DNA from 3 places in the Pseudomonas viridinivis genome. Region 2 is predicted to be linked to each of the others. Evidence: riboswitches for the same ligand, from Rfam matches in the RefSeq annotation. Region 2 holds a riboswitch; each other region holds the start of a gene.
What was found. A riboswitch is a leader RNA that binds a small molecule or an ion and turns the genes downstream of it on or off. The one in region 2 is predicted to bind cobalamin.
Positions count from the first base shown of each region.

Region 1: it holds a riboswitch for cobalamin, as region 2 does, so the genes downstream of both, cobO (cob(I)yrinic acid a,c-diamide adenosyltransferase) here and cobW (cobalamin biosynthesis protein CobW) in region 2, are expected to answer to the same signal.
Region 3: it holds a riboswitch for cobalamin, as region 2 does, so the genes downstream of both, AABC73_RS19715 (ABC transporter substrate-binding protein) here and cobW (cobalamin biosynthesis protein CobW) in region 2, are expected to answer to the same signal.

Region 1 covers NZ_CP151076.1:4,653,736-4,659,189, reverse strand. Annotated here, with positions in the region: gene AABC73_RS21705 (C40 family peptidase) at 1-181, shown strand, start outside; gene AABC73_RS21700 (sorbosone dehydrogenase family protein) at 318-1,643, opposite strand; cobalamin riboswitch at 1,751-1,972, shown strand; gene cobO (cob(I)yrinic acid a,c-diamide adenosyltransferase) at 2,071-2,682, shown strand; gene AABC73_RS21690 (cobyrinate a,c-diamide synthase) at 2,679-3,974, shown strand; gene bluB (5,6-dimethylbenzimidazole synthase) at 3,971-4,621, shown strand; gene cbiB (adenosylcobinamide-phosphate synthase CbiB) at 4,618-5,454, shown strand, end outside.
Region 2 covers NZ_CP151076.1:3,339,129-3,344,582, reverse strand. Annotated here, with positions in the region: gene cobM (precorrin-4 C(11)-methyltransferase) at 117-863, opposite strand; gene AABC73_RS15755 (cobalamin biosynthesis protein) at 906-1,337, opposite strand; gene AABC73_RS15750 (CbtA family protein) at 1,315-2,016, opposite strand; gene AABC73_RS15745 (CbtB-domain containing protein) at 2,028-2,216, opposite strand; cobalamin riboswitch at 2,316-2,533, opposite strand; cobalamin riboswitch at 2,610-2,833, shown strand; gene cobW (cobalamin biosynthesis protein CobW) at 2,945-4,009, shown strand; gene cobN (cobaltochelatase subunit CobN) at 4,013-5,454, shown strand, end outside.
Region 3 covers NZ_CP151076.1:4,196,363-4,201,816, forward strand. Annotated here, with positions in the region: gene AABC73_RS19690 (thioredoxin family protein) at 1-66, shown strand, start outside; gene tam (trans-aconitate 2-methyltransferase) at 63-827, opposite strand; gene AABC73_RS19700 (hypothetical protein) at 904-1,080, opposite strand; gene AABC73_RS19705 (hypothetical protein) at 1,122-1,298, opposite strand; gene AABC73_RS19710 (CDP-alcohol phosphatidyltransferase family protein) at 1,476-2,195, opposite strand; cobalamin riboswitch at 2,383-2,576, shown strand; gene AABC73_RS19715 (ABC transporter substrate-binding protein) at 2,760-3,776, shown strand; gene AABC73_RS19720 (iron chelate uptake ABC transporter family permease subunit) at 3,773-4,816, shown strand; gene AABC73_RS19725 (ABC transporter ATP-binding protein) at 4,813-5,454, shown strand, end outside.

The DNA of each region.
Region 1 (5,454 bases), 1.3 Mb from region 2:
CACTGGCGGTGGTTCGCAGGTCAGCCATGCGGGGATTTACGTCGGGGAAGGGCGTTTCGTGCATGCGCCAGCCACGGGCGGCACGGTCAAGCTGGACAGCCTCGACAAGCCGTATTGGCAGCGCGCTTACCTGAACGCCAAGCGCGTGATTCAGCCGTCGAGTCTGGCGCGTAATCCGTAAGAAAGATTGCCTATCGGCTGTCCTGTGGGAGCGAGCTTGCTCGCGAAGAGGTCGGCCGGTTCAGACGCTGTTCCGCCGTCTGCTCCATCGCCTTCGCAAGCAAGCTTGCTCCCACACAGTCTGCACAGGTATTGATTTATTGCGCCGTCGCCGCAGTCACCCGCCAGATCTTGTTCCCCACGTCATCCGCCACCAGCAAACCACCCTGATGATCATTGACCACGCCGACCGGGCGACCCTGGGCTTTTTCGTCGGCATTCAGGAAGCCGGTCAGCAGGTCAATCGGCGCGCCGCTTGGCTTGCCGCCGCTGAATGGCACGAACAGGACTTTGTAGCCGCTGTGCGGTTTGCGGTTCCAGGAGCCATGCTGGCCGATGAACACGCCTTCATTGAACGGCGCCGGCAACGTCTTGCCATCGGCGAACACCAGGCCAAGTGACGCGGTATGCGGACCGACTGCGTAGTCCGGGGCGATGGCCTTGGCCACCAATTCCGGATTCTGCGGCGTCACGCGCACGTCCACATGCTGGCCATAGTAGCTGAACGGCCAGCCGTAGAAAGCCCCGTCCTGCACTGAGGTGATGTAATCCGGCACCAGATCGCTGCCGATTTCGTCACGCTCGTTGACCGCCGTCCAGAGTTTGCCGGTGGTGGGTTCCCAATCCATGCCGTTGGGGTTGCGCAAGCCCGACGCAAAGATGCGGTGGGAGCCACTCGCGGCGTCCACTTCCCAGATCGCCGCGCGACCTTCTTCGGCGGCCAGGCCGTTCTCGGCGACGTTGCTGTTGGAGCCGACCGTCACATACAGCTTGCTGCCGTCCTTGCTGGCGATAACGTTCTTGGTCCAGTGGTGATTCAGCGTGCCGCCGGGCAGATCGACGACTTTGGTCGGCTGCGCGCTGATCGAGGTCTGGCCTTCCTGATACGGGAAGCTGATGAGGCGGTCGGTGTCGGCCACATACAGCTTGTTGCCCACCAGCGTCATGCCGAACGGCGAGTTGAGGTTTTCCAGGAATACCGTGCGGGTTTCGGCAACGCCGTCGTGGTCCTTGTCGCGCAGCAAGGTGATGCGATTCGGGCTTGGAACACCGGCGCCGGCGCGGCCCATGACCTTGCCCATAACCCAGCCGCGAACGCCTTTATTATCGTCAGGCTTGGGCGGCGAATTGGTTTCCGCTACCAGCACGTCGCCATTAGGCAGCACGTACAGCCAGCGCGGGTGGTCCAGATGCTCGGCAAAAGCGGCGACCTGCGTGCCTTTGGCGGCGATAGGCTTGGCGTCTTTTTCCCAGCCCACCGCCGGCGCTATGTTGACGGTCGGGATCAGCGTCTTGTTCGGTTCCGGCAACTTGGGGGACGGCCCGGTGCCGTCGGTGACTTGCAGGGTCGAAGATTCGCCGCAGGCCGCCAGGCCTCCCGCAACCAGTAGCAAAACCGCGAACTGTGGTCTGAGCGTAAACATGATCGATCTCCATAACGGGCAGTGGTCCAGTAATAGATAGAGAAGTCTGGGCTTTCGAGGTTCAACCCGATGCTGAGTTGATTGACGCTCAAACCTCAACGCTCTAACCTGCGCCCTTTGTTTCAGGTGCTCAAAATCCCCGGATTGCTTGAGTGAAACAGGGAAACCGGTAAGGACGCCCATGGCGACCAATCCCGGTGCTGCCCCCGCAACGGTAGATGAGTGAAGCTGTGCTTCATGCCACTGTGTCCGCAAGGACATGGGAAGGCGCACAGTCGGGATTTTCCCGCTCATGAGCCCGGAGACCGGCCTGATCCATTCAATAGCATCACGGCGGGCGATGCTCTGGGCATGACGAAAGTCGTGCTGCCAGTCATTTTCTATTGCCAGCCGTCTGCTTTCGCGTGCCCTCAAGCGGAGAGCTGAGATGAACGAATCCCCCGAACGTGACGAACGCCATTTGGCGCGCATGCTGCGCAAAAAAGCCGTGATGGACGAGCGTATCGCCAGCGCACCCAATGAATGCGGGCTGTTGCTGGTTCTGACCGGTAACGGCAAAGGCAAAAGCAGTTCTGCATTCGGCATGTTGGCCCGGGCAATGGGCCACGGCATGCAGTGCGGCGTCGTGCAGTTCATCAAAGGCAGCAACAGCACCGGCGAGGAGTTCTTCTTCCGGCGTTTCCCCGAGCAGGTTCGCTATCACGTGATGGGCGAGGGCTACACTTGGGAAACCCAGGACCGCCAGCGTGATATCGCCGCCGCCGAAGCCGCGTGGGAAGTTTCCCTGGAAATGCTGCGTGATCCGGCCATTGGTATGGTGATCCTCGACGAACTGAATATCGCCCTCAAGCACGGTTATCTGGACATCGAGCGGGTGCTTGGCGACCTGCAAGCCCGCCCGCCGATGCAGCACGTGATCGTCACCGGCCGTGGCGCCAAACCGGAAATGATCGACATGGCCGATACCGTGTCTGAAATCACCGTGGTCAAACATGCCTTCCAGGCCGGTATCCGCGCGCAAAAAGGCATCGAGTTGTGAGTGAACCGCGTCATTGTCCGGCGGTTCTGATCGCCGCACCGGCTTCCGGCCAGGGCAAAACCACCGTCACCGCCGCGCTGGCCCGTTTGCATCGCAATCAGGGCCGCAAGGTTCGCGTGTTCAAGTGCGGCCCGGATTTTCTCGACCCGATGATTCTGGAGCGCGCCAGCGGTGCGCCTGTTTATCAGCTGGATTTGTGGATGGTCGGTGCCGATGAAAGCCGCCGCCTGTTGTGGCAGGCGGCGGGTGAAGCCGACCTGATCCTGATCGAAGGCGTGATGGGCCTGTTTGACGGCACGCCTTCCAGCGCAGATCTGGCGCGTTATTTCGGCGTACCGGTGCTGGGCGTCATCGATGGCACGGCCATGGCCCAGACCTTCGGCGCGCTGGCGTTGGGTCTGGCGCGCTATCAGCCGGACCTGCCGTTCGCTGGCGTTCTGGCCAACCGGGTCGGCACCGTACGGCATGCGCAATTGCTCGAAGGCAGCCTCACCGAAGGCCTGCGCTGGTACGGCGCGTTGTCTCGGGAAACCGGGATCGAACTGCCAAGCCGGCATCTGGGACTGGTGCAGGCCAGCGAGCTGAATGATCTGGATCTGCGTCTGGATGCCGCCGCCGCAGCGCTGGCCAGCACTTGCGAAGTTGAACTGCCGCCTGCGGTGACCTTCGCCGCGCCGGACCTTGTCCCGGCCGAACCTTTGCTGGAAGGCGTGACCATTGCCGTCGCCCATGACGAAGCCTTTGCGTTCACTTACGGCGCCAGCCTGGATCTGCTGCGCGCCATGGGTGCGCAGCTGGTGTTCTTCTCGCCGATCCGCGATTCAGTGCTGCCGCCTGCCGACAGCCTGTATCTGCCCGGTGGTTACCCGGAACTGCACCACCTGGCCTTGAGCCAGAACGCGTCGATGCTTAACGCAATTCGCCAGCATCATCAGGCGGGCAAACCGTTGCTGGCCGAGTGTGGCGGCATGTTGTATCTGCTGGACGCCTTGACCGATGTCGACGGCCAGCGCGCCGAGCTGGTGGGCTTGCTCGCCGGTGAAGCGGTCATGCAAAAGCGTCTCGCCGCATTGGCGCTGCAAACAGTCGCGCTGCCGGAAGGCGAGCTGCGCGGCCATACCTATCACCATTCGCTGACCAGCACCGAATTGCAGCCCATCGCCCGCGGCATCAGCCCCAACGGCGGGCGCGGCGCGGAAGCGGTCTATCGCGACGGGCGTATGACGGCGTCCTACGTGCACTTTTATTTCCCATCCAATCCTCAAGCGGTTGCGGCGCTTTTCAAGCCATGAATGACCAAGCCTTCAGCGCCGATGAGCGCGCTGCGGTGTATCGCGCCATTGCCGAACGCCGGGACATGCGTCACTTCAGCGGCGGTACGGTCGCGCCGGAACTGCTGGCGCGGCTGCTCGGTGCGGCGCATCAGGCGCCCAGTGTCGGCTTGATGCAGCCGTGGCGTTTTATTCGCATTACCGACCGGGCCTTGCGTTCGCAGATCAAGGCGCAGGTCGAGCAGGAACGGATGCGCACCGCCGAAGCGATGGGCGAGCGTGCCGACGATTTCATGAAGCTCAAGGTCGAGGGCATCGACGATTGCGCGGAAGTGCTGGTCGCGGCGCTGATGGATGATCGTGAGAAACACATCTTTGGCCGCCGCACGTTACCGGAAATGGACCTGGCTTCGTTGTCTTGCGCCATTCAGAACCTGTGGCTGGCGGCCCGGGCCGAAGGGCTGGGCATGGGCTGGGTGTCGTTGTTCGAACCCCAGGCGTTGGCTGATCTGTTGAACATGCCGGCCGGTGCCAAGCCGCTGGCGGTGCTGTGCCTGGGGCCGGTCAGCGAATTTTACCCGGCACCGATGCTGGTCATGGAAGGCTGGACGCAAGAACGTCCGCTCGACGAAATGCTCTACGAGAATCAATGGGGAGTCAGGCAATGAGTGTGGCGCTGTTGAGCGTCGCCGGTGTGGCGCTGGATGCGTTGCTGGGCGAGCCGAAGCGGTCGCATCCGCTGGTGGCCTTTGGGCGGTTTGCCGATCGCATCGAGCGGCGCTTCAATTCCGGCGGACGCGGCTGGCGCAGCCATGGCGTCACGGCCTGGTTTCTGGCCGTGGTGCCGTTGACGTTGCTGGCCACGGCGTTGAGCTGGTTGCCATACATAGGCTGGCTGGTGGAAATTCTCGCGCTGTATTGCGCACTTGGCCTGCGCAGCCTTGGCGAGCACGTCGAGCCGGTAGCCCAAGCGTTGCGCGCCGACGATCTTGACGAGGCGCGGCGGCGGGTCGGCTATCTGGTCAGCCGCCAGACTTCGGAACTGGATGCGACTGAAGTGGCCCGTGCGGCCACCGAATCCGTGCTGGAAAATGGCAGCGACGCCGTGTTTGCCGCGCTGTTCTGGTTTGCTGTCGCCGGTGCGCCGGGCGTCGTGTTGTATCGATTGAGCAATACGCTTGATGCAATGTGGGGCTATCGCAACGAGCGCTTCGAGCGTTTCGGTTGGGCAGCGGCCAAAATCGATGATTTGCTTAACTACATTCCTGCGCGTCTGGTGGCATTGACCTACGCGCTATTGGGCAAGACCCGACTCGCGTTGCGCTGCTGGCGAACCCAGGGTCCGACCTGGGACAGCCCCAATGCCGGTCCGGTGATGGCGGCGGGCGCCGGTGCGCTGGGTGTCGAACTCGGCGGCGCGGCGATTTATCACGGCGAGCTGCATCAGCGTCCGCAGTTGGGCGAAGGTGTGCCCGCCGACGCGCAATCCATCGACCGAGGC
Region 2 (5,454 bases):
GGCGTTGGTGCAGGCACCACATCAGCGGCGTCTGCGAAAGCTTCATTCCAGTCCATTGATATGTCGGCAGAGCTTACGCTTCGCGGGCAAGCCTCGCTCCAACAAGAGGTTCGGAATCACGGCCTGAATAAATGCGCATGCCCCGCACGATACAGCGACGACTCTCCAAAGCTGTGGTCAGCCAGAACACGTCCTACCAGAATCAGCGCCGTGCGCCGAAAGCCCTTCGCACGCACCTTGCCCTCGATATCCGCCAGCGTGCCCAGCGCCCAATCCTGATCCGGCCAGCTGGCGCGATGCACGACAGCAATCGGGCAGTCGCTGCCGTAATGGGGCAACAGTTCGGCAACGATCCTGTGCAGATTGTTGACCCCGAGATGAATCGCCATGGTGGCGCGGTGTTGCGCCAGACTGGCCAGTTCTTCACCGGGTGGCATTGTGGTCTTGTCGGCGAAGCGGGTGAGGATCACGCTTTGCGAGATATCCGGCAGTGTCAGTTCGGTGCCGAGCAAGGCTGCGCAGGCAGCGGTTGCGGTAACGCCCGGAATGATCTCGAAGGGAATGTTCAATTCGCGCAGATAACGGATCTGTTCGCCGATGGCACCGTACAGGCTCGGATCACCTGAATGCACCCGAGCCACATCCTGGCCTTGTTCATGAGCGGATTTCATCAAGGCGATGATCTGTTCGAGATGCAATTCGGCGCTGTTGCTGACCTGAATCGCGTTATGGCCCTCTAGCACGGCCGTTGGCACCAGCGATCCGGCATAGATAATCACCGGGCAACTGCGGATCAAGCGCTGCCCCTTGACCGTGATCAACTCCGGATCGCCAGGGCCTGCGCCGATGAAAAAAACGGTCATGGAAACTCCAGATTCTTGAGTGGAAGCGGTGTGTGAGGCGGATTATCGGCTATCGAGCACAGTGCTGGCCAAGGCAAATGTCGCTTGCCGATTATTGACCCGAGGAATAAGCAAGCGTGCAGCACCTGATCGACTGGCCAGCGCCAACGCTGCGCTCTCTGCAATCCCATAACAGCCGGTGTGCTCAAAGGCGGTCAACGAACGATGAGTCAATTGCGCTTCGTAGGGGTTGAGCTGCTGTGCACTGAATACAGTCAGCGGCAAGCGAAGCCGGCGAGCAAGCTCCAGCAGACCGGGCTCATTGCTTTTCAGGTCAATGGAGGCGAGGGCGCTGAGGTCTTGCAACTCAAGGTCATGACTTCGAAGGCTGGACTCGATCAACTCAAGCATCACGCCAGCGGAGCATCCGCGCTGGCAGCCGAGCCCGGCCACCAGCGTCGGCCGCGATTGATCAGGCTTGATCAAGTTCGGCATTGTTGCGGCGAAACAGCCAGGCGCTGATCACGCCCATGGCAATCCAGAACAGCGCGTTGGTCAGCAACGAGGCGATCTTGAACTGCGACTCCAGCGCTTCAGGCGCCAGGCTTTCATGCACCGGCGGTTGCGGCGCGCCGATGATATGCGGCACGACCAGAATCGCCACGCCCAGCACTTTGAGCAGCCAGTTCTTGCCGAACACGATCAATGCCAAAGCCGCTGCAGTCGATGCAGCAGTGCCGATCCACCAGATTTGCCGTTGGGTCAGGTCCGCTGCAGCAGTGCCCGGCAGTTCTGGCGGCAGGCCAAGTGTCGGCGCGAGGGTGAACACCGCAAAACCTGCCAATCCCCAGAGCACGCCCTGGGATGTCTTGCCCGGAGCGCGCAAGGTATACAGGCCCGCCAGCATCAGCGCGAAGCCGACCGCGACCACCAGATTGCCACCGGTCGTGGACAGAATGCGCTGCCAGCCATCTTGCGGAGACCAGGCCTCTTCATCGTGTACATGTCCAGTGGGCGCGTTTTCGGCGTGCTCGTGAACCTGTTCGGTTGGAGCGTTCTCGTAGGTTTCCGCTTGCAGAATCAGTGGCGCGACCCAGAAACTTTGCAGCAGGGTCAGGAACAGGGCGGCGATCAGGCCTGTAAACCCCGCCGTCTGAGCAATTCGCTTGAACATGGCGTCAGGTCTCAATGGCAGGGAAAGGCAGAACTGTGACGGGTGTCGTGCGCCGCATTGTGCACGGCATCAATGTGCGAGAAACCGGCGAAATACACCAGGCACGCGCCGAGAATGGCAGCGCTGATGGCGGCGGTCAGGCGTCGAGTCTGGGTGGCAGTGGTCGTGCTGGCGGTATGACTGGTTGTACTGATCGACATGGCGCTTCCCTCTTGGATGTCGGCAAGGTGAGGGGAACGCATGAGAGCTCCGCTGACAGGCGTCAGAAGAGATCAACAGCGCCCGCCCACCGCGGGTTTGTCAGAAGTTTCATGTCGGGCCGGTCTCCGGGCTTGCGAGGGATCGATTGCTCGACCTGAAAGCGTCACCTTCCCATGCCGTTGCCGGTCACAGTGGATCTGACTCTTCACTCGCTTACCGTTGCGGGGGCAGCGCCGGACTTGCACAAGCCATGAGGCCTGAACGCACCGGTTTCCCGTTTCACCCTGTGAAGGGCACCCGAACAAGGCGTACAGGAGAGCATGGGCCGGCGCTGAACGTCAATCAGTTCGCGTCGGACGCAGGCTTGTGATTGACCTGCCGATGGTCACTGCGTAGCCTTGCGGATTCGAGGTTCTGTGCGCTGCACGCTGCCATGCAGCCGGACAGCGCACAGCTAAGATGGGAACGCGGTCAATGCCGCGGCTGCCCCCGCAACTGTAAGCGGTCAGGTTCATTGCACAGCCACTGCGACAAGCGGGAAGGCGCCATGAATTGCAGGTGGACTGTCCACCCGTAACCGCAAGCCAGGAGACCTGCCTCGATCCGGGCATCATGCCCTGCAAATTCTCACTACAACCGGGCGGGGTGATCCGGTGGCGAATCCAGTCCTGTGCCTGATCACCGGGTTTTCGTCCTGTTTGCCCGCCGCTTCGCCAAAGGGCACCTGATGAAAACACTGGCCAAACTTCCCGTCACCATCGTTACCGGCTTTCTGGGCTCGGGTAAAACCACGTTATTGCGCCACATGCTCGACAACGCTGAAGGGCGGCGCATCGCGGTGATCGTCAACGAGTTCGGCGAGCTGGGCATCGACGGCGAAATCCTCAAGCAATGCACCATCGGTTGTACTGAAGAAGAAGCCAACGGCCGGGTTTACGAGCTGGCCAATGGCTGCTTGTGCTGCACCGTCCAGGAAGAATTCTTCCCGGTGATGCGCGAACTGGTAGCGCGTCGCGGCGATCTTGATCACATCCTCATCGAAACCTCAGGTCTGGCGTTGCCCAAGCCACTGGTACAAGCCTTCCAATGGCCGGAAATCCGCAACGCCTGCACCGTGGATGCCGTGATTACCGTGGTCGACAGCCCGGCGGTGCTGGCCGGCACCTTCGCTGCATTCCCGGATCAGGTCGACGCCCAGCGCAAGCTGGATCCGAACCTGGACCACGAATCGCCGCTGCACGAGCTGTTTGCCGACCAACTGGCCAGTGCCGACCTCGTTATCCTGAACAAAGCCGACATGATCGACGCCGCAGGTCTGGCTGCCGTGCGCGCCGAGGTTTCCGAAGAATTGCCACCAGCGGTCAAGGTCATCGAAGCCAGCAGCGGCCGTTTGCCGATCAGCGTATTGCTGGGCTTGGGTGCGGAATCCGAACTGCATATCGATGCCCGCAAGACCCACCACGATCACCACGAAGGCGACGACCATGACGATCACGATCATGACGCCTTTGACTCGATCTCCATCAAGCTGCCGCAAGCCGACGAAAGCCTGTTGCTCGATGCGCTCACGCAACTGGTGGTTGAACACGGCGTCTTGCGTGTCAAGGGTTTTGCGGCCATTCCCGGCAAGCCAATGCGCTTGCTGATTCAAGGCGTGGGTACGCGTTTCGACAAACATTTCGACCGCGCCTGGGGTGCTGACGAAGAGCGCGCGACCAATCTGGTGCTGATCGGCCAGAAACTGGACGCTGCGGTACTTGAAGCACAGCTGCGTGCTGCGGTTGCTGGCTGACCCATGCATTTACTGAGAACCCAGCCCGGTGGTTTTGTACCGGACGACAGCATCGCCGACCTGGGCCAAACCCCCGCCGAGCTGGTGATTCTCTGTAGCGGCGACTCAAGCCTGGCCTTGCTTGCCGAGGCCGCGCAACAGTTGCCGGATGATTATCCAAGCCTGCGTCTGGCCAACCCGATGCAGGTGCAAAATCATGCTTCGGTTGACCTTTATGTCGACCAAGTGCTGCGCCACGCCAAAGTCATCCTTATTTCCTTGCATGGTGGCATCGGCTACTGGCGCTACGGCGTCGAGCGGTTGATCGAGCTGGCCGGGCGAGGCGTGCAGGTCATTCTGGTGCCAGGCTGCGACAACGCGGACCCGGAGCTCACCGATTTGAGCACCGTCACCGCAGAGGACTGCCAGCGTATTTGGCAGTTTTTGCGCCAAGGCGGCATGCACAATGCGCTGGAACTGTATCGCTGCCTTGCGAGTGGTTGGCTGGGGCGGGATTATTCCTGGTCCGAGCCACTGCCCTTGCCGCGCACGGCGATTTATCACCCAAACACCTCCCGCGCTGAACTCAGTGATTGGCAGGCCGACTGGCAGGCCGATCAACCGGTTGTGGCGCTGCTGTTCTATCGCTCGCATCTTCAGGCCGCCAATACCGCCTTTATTGATGAGTTTTGCCTGCGCTTGCAGGCTCAGGGTTTGAATCCTCTGCCGATTGCCGTGGCGAGCCTTAAAGAGGCGGGCTGCATGACGCTGGTGGAAGATTGGCTGGACGAGGTTGAGGCTGAGTTGATCCTCAATACCACCGGCTTTGCCCAGTCCAGTCCTGAGGCGCCACACTTGCGGCCGTTTCGCCGCAATATCCCGGTCATTCAGGCCATCTGCGCCCAGGACAACGAACCGGGCTGGCGCGCCAGCGAGCAAGGCCTCGGCGCCCGGGATCTGGCAATGCACATTGCCTTGCCGGAGCTGGATGGACGCATCATCAGTCGCCCGATCAGCTTCAAGGATCTGGCGTGGCACAGTGAGCGCAGCCAGTCGGATGTGGTTTGCTACCGCGCACAGCCGGAACGCATGGATTTCGTCGCCGAGCTGGCGCGGCGCTGGATCCTGCTGGCGCGTTTGCCCAATGCGGAAAAACGTGTCGCCTTGATTCTGGCCAATTACCCGACCCGCGACGGACGTATCGGCAACGGCGTAGGCCTCGATACTCCGGCAGCGGCGCTGAATATTCTGCGTGCGATGCAGGCTGAAGGTTACCCATTGGAACCCTTGCCTGAAACAGGCTCTGCGCTGATTCACCAACTGCTCGGTGGCGTGACCAATGACCTGGACAGTCTGGATTTGCGCCCGTGTGAGCAAAGCATGGCGCTGGGTGAATATCTCGCGGCTTTTAAAACAATGCCAGCGGCCAACCGGGAAGCGGTCAACGTCCGGTGGGGTGCGCCGGA
Region 3 (5,454 bases), 860 kb from region 2:
ATCATGGACTGGATGCGCTTGCATGACCGTTATGACGACCAGGACCCGACGGCGCCCCAGGCTTAGCGCGTCGCCACCACAAACAACCGTGGAAACGGCAACAATACCGTCCCGTCTTCCAGCGCCGGATAAGCTTCGCTGATTGCGGCGAGATAGCGTTCCAGGAACGCGTGCTTCTCCGTTTCATCCAGCGGTTCAAGATAAGGCCGCAATGCCGAACCCTTGAACCACTCGACCACCGCCGCATGACCACCTTCCAGCGGATGAAAATAGGTGGTGCGCCATACGTCTACCGAACTGCAATGGCCCTTGAGCAGCGAGTAATAAAAGCTCGCGTCATGGCGACCAGGATGTTTCACCGCAGCGATCTTGCTCGCCCAAGGGCCGTCCGCTGCCACTTCACGGGCCAGACGGTGGGCCGGCTCTTGCAAATTGTCCGGCGTCTGCACCGCTAGGCTGCCACCGGGCGTGAGTTTGCTGACCAGACGCGGATACAGCGCGGCATGATCCGCCACCCATTGCAACGAAGCGTTGGCGAGAATCACATCCAGTGGTTGCGCCGGATTCCACGCCGCGATGTCAGCCAACTCGAAACTCAAGGCCGGCAACCGCTGGCGCGCGTCGATCAGCATGTTTTCCGAACTGTCCAGGCCGGTCACTTGCGCTTGCGGGTAGCGTTCAGCCAGCACTTCTGTCGAGTTGCCGGGACCGCAGCCCAGATCCACCGCCGTCTGTACGTTCTGCGTCGGGATCGCCGCGACCAGATCAACCACGGGGCGCGTGCGTTGTTGCTCGAAAATTGAATACTGCTTGGCTGACCAAGGCATGGCGGCTCCCGTGCGGTGTTGAGAAGTGGAGCAGAGACTAGAACGTGCAGCGCCCCGAAACAATGTTCGGCCTGGATCAGCGGGACAAGAGCGTCTGCAACTCCAGCGCATTGCCCACAGCAAAACCGCTGGCGGTGTTATCGAAAATGCACCAACTGGAGCTATTTTTTTGCCGGGATGCAAGCAGGTCGCTGGCCAGTATTTGCAGCCGGGATTGTTCATACGCGCTCAGGCGCGAGGCGTAACGCTGCAAATGGCCAACGCCTGATGGTCGTGGCTGACTACCACGCTGGTTTAGCTCGGTACGCCCGAGCCATCATCACCCGCAATGTCCGGATCATCCGGCTCCACTTCATTTTCCTCGGCGTTGCGCACGTCATCGTCCGGACGGGCCTCGTCATCGGATTCCATCGGATTGGGGTTCGGCCCCGGGGATTGCGCAGCCTGGGTGTCGACAGGTCGTATGCTCATGTTGCCCTCGCAGAATCAGATCAATTGGGGGGTGACCTGATTTGGAAGCGGCCGCGTGACGGGAGTTCGGTTTATTGGATGACTGGTGTGAAATCCGCAAATACCGGATCCGTAGGACCGGCTTCGCCCGGAGAACGCCCTCCCGACTCAAGCCGGTCCTACAGGCTGTCGTTCGCTTCAACTACGCAACTTGCCCAACCACTCAAGCGAAGTGCGCCACAGGCAAATCCCCAGGAAATAGGCGGACATCGCGGACCAGACGATCATCACGGTCGGGCTTTGCGCCGGGTGGTCGATGACCAGCAAGGCGCTGCACACCAGCCAGATCGTGGTGACGGTGATGTTCAGTGGCATCAGGCGGCGGACGCGGAACGGGTGGAGGAACTTCATCCGCGTCAGGGTCAGCAGGGCCAGGCCGAAAACGGTCAGCAACGTCACCCACGAAGCTGGCGAGATGATGTAGACGCACAGCGCGACCACGTTCCAGGCGGCGGGAAAGCCCTGGAAATAGTTGTCCTTGCTTTTCATTTCCAGATTGCAGAAGCAGAACAGCGAGGACACCAGAATCACCGCAGTGCTGAGCAACATGGTGTGATCCGGCAAATCGATGTAGCGATAAATGAACAGCGCCGGAATAAACACGTAGGTCAGGTAATCAATGACCAGATCGAGCACTGAACCATCAAAGCCCGGCAGCACCGACTGAACATTGAATTTGCGCGCCAGGGAGCCATCGACTCCATCTACCACCAGCGCAAGGCCCAGCCAAAGCAGGCATGCCTTGGGCTGGTCTTCGAACAGCGCGATGGTTGCCATGAAGGCAATGACCACGCCGGTGGCGGTAAAAGCATGTGCACCCCAGGCTTTGAGCCAGGCCGTGCGTTGAGTCGATATCACAGGGGGAAATCTCCAGAAATAATACGGGCCGGGCATCATCATCGCCGATTTGTCACCGGAGCACTCAGCCAGCGTGCATGTATCGACCGACCATCGGCCGATAAGGTTCACCAACCGGTGAACTGCGAGCAATCTCCAGGCCAGGGACTCGCCCGCCGGGAAAACTTCCCCGTCGCGGTTGATATCCATTACCATGCCGCCCGTCGGTTCCCAAACGGGATTAATAGGGAATCCGTGATGGCCTCAGGGTCATCAAACGGAACTGCCCCCGCAACTGTAGACGCTGAGCCGCTCCATCGATGCCACTGGGTAAACCCGGGAAGGCCGGAGCATGGCGATGACGCGTCAGTCAGGAGACCTGCCGACATCAGGGTTGCACGAAAACGCGCCCTGGCAATTGACCCACCGGCGGGGTGTCCGGGGAGGACATCCGTCAGAATCGGTTCATCGCCGTTGCTGCCAGACCCTGCTCGACCGGCCCCGCCGCAGTCAGCAGCGGTGGCTGATGTGTTTCCTGCCCTTACACCGCCGTCCGGACATCCGTTCGAATGGAGATAGCCTTTCATGACGTTGCCTCGCCTTGCCGTACTGTTTGCCAGCCTTGGATGTTCTGCACTGGCCATGGCCGCCGGTCCGACGCACTACCCGCTGACGGTCGAGAACTGCGGCGTGCCGTTGACCTTCAAACAGGCCCCCGGCAAAACAGTCACCATCGGCCAGGCCGGTACTGAAATCCTCTACTCCCTTGGGCTGGCCGACAAAGTGGCCGGCACTTCGCTGTGGTTCAACGAGGTCCTGCCACAGTTCAAGGCGCAGAACGAGCGTATTCCGCGCCTGGCCGATAACGAGCCGAGCTTCGAATCAGTGATCGGCAAACGCCCTGACCTGGTGCCGGTGCAGTTTGAATGGATGGTCGGCCCGCAAGGCGCGGTCGGCACCCGCGAGCAGTTCAGCGAACTGAATATCCCGACCTACATCATGCCGTCGGACTGCGAAGGCAAAGACAATCTGGTTGGCGCCGATGGCACGCGGCTCAAGCCATTTTCCGTGGAAACTGTATTCAAGACCGTCGCGCAGCTAGCGCAGATCTTCGACGTGCAGGACCGTGGCGATGAGTTGAGCGCGCAGCTGCGTGCCGGTTTGACCAAGGCTCAGGTCAGCGTCAAGGCCAAGCACTTGACCGATGCATCGGCGCTGTTCTGGTTTTCCAGCGCCGACCTGCACATCGACCCGTACGTGGCCGGGCGCAAAGGCGTGCCGGATTTCATGATGAACACCCTCGGCCTGCGTAACGTGATCGAGTCCGATGAAGAATGGCCAACCGTCGGCTGGGAAACCATCGCCAAGGCCAACCCTACGGTGCTGGTCATCGCGCGCATGGATCGCCGTCGCTTCCCTGCTGACGACTTCCAGAAAAAACTGGAATTTCTCAAGTCCGATCCGGTGACCAAAAACATGGATGCCGTGAAACACAACCGCATCGTGATCCTTGATGCCGACGCCATGCAGGCCTCGGTGCGTATGTTTGACGGCATCAACGAACTGGCCAGCGCCATTGATCAGGTTGATCCGGGCAAATGAGAGCAGTGACCGGCGGTCAGGTTCTGCGCAGGGTCTGTCTGCACGCAGCGTGGGTGATCCCGGTATTGCTGGCCGCGATTCTGGCCGGCATCGCCATTGGCGAGACGCCGATCAGCCTGTCGCTGGTGTTTCAGGTGCTGGCCAACAAGCTGTGGGGCGCCGGTTTTGTGCTGGACCCTATTGATGAAGGCATCGTCTGGAACTACCGCCTGACCCGCGCGCTGGTTGCCGCCGCATGTGGCGCCGGGCTGGCGATTTCCGGGGTGGTGTTGCAGTCACTGCTGCGTAATCCGCTGGCCGATCCATATCTACTGGGGATTTCCGCCGGAGCTTCGACCGGCGCGGTGCTGGTGTCGATCATCGGCCTCGGCGCCGGAGCCATTTCCTTGTCAATGGGCGCCTTTGCTGGCGCGGTGGCTGCCTTTGCGCTGGTCGCCTTGCTGGCGCGCAGCACCGGAGCGGTCAGCGGCAGCGGGCAAATCATCCTCGCAGGCATCGCCGGTTCACAGCTGTTCAATGCGCTGACTTCGTTTCTGATTACCAAGTCGGCCAGCTCCGAACAGGCGCGGGGCATCATGTTCTGGTTGTTGGGCAACCTCAGCGGGGTGCGCTGGCAATCGGTGACATTGGCGGTGCCGGTGGTGTTGATCGGGCTGGCGATTTGCCTGTGGCATCGCCGCGCGCTGGATGCGTTCATGTTCGGCAGCGATTCGGCCGCCGCGCTTGGCATCCCGGTGCGACGTGTTCAAGTGGTCCTGATCGCCACGGTTGCGCTGGTCACGGCGGTGATGGTGTCGCTGGTGGGTTCCATCGGTTTCGTCGGTCTGGTGGTGCCGCATGCCGCGCGTCTGTTGGTGGGCGTGCGTCATGGACGGCTGATCCCGCTCAGCGCGTTAAGTGGCGCGCTGTTCCTGATCGCCGCCGACGTGCTGTCGCGCACCGTCATCAAGGGCCAGGTGCTGCCGGTCGGCGTGATCACCGCGCTGATTGGCGCACCGGTATTTGCCGTAATCCTGATCAAAGCCAAGGGTGGCCGATGAATAGCCTGCAAATGCCTGCGCTTGAGACCCGTGTGATGGCGTGTTCTGACCTGAGCTGGTCAGTCAAAGGCAACCTTATCCTCAAAGGTGTCAGTCTGGATCTGCAACGCGGGGAAACCCTGGGCTTGATCGGCCCGAACGGTTCCGGCAAATCCAGCCTGCTCAAATTGCTGTCGGGCATCAGACCACCCGACAGCGGCCGTATTCAGCTCGACGGCGAGGCGCTAACCGACATGACGCGCCGTGATATCGCACAGATGATTGCGGTGGTCGAGCAACAGGCCGAAACCTCGGACGCCATCAGTGTGCTGGACGCCGTGGAACTGGGGCGCACGCCCTGGCTTTCGGCGCTGACGCCATGGTCCGCTGTCGACGATGAAATCGTTCAGCAGGCACTGGTCGATGTGGACATGGCCGATAAGCGCAAGCGCGCCTGGCACAGCCTTTCCGGCGGCGAACGCCAGCGCGTGCACATCGCCCGCGCTTTGGCGCAACGCCCGCAAATCCTGCTGCTGGACGAACCCACCAATCACCTGGATATCCAGCATCAGCTGAGCATTCTCGGTCTGGTGAGATCGCTGCCGGTGACCACAATGATTGCCCTGCACGACCTCAATCAGGCCTTGGCCTGTGATCGA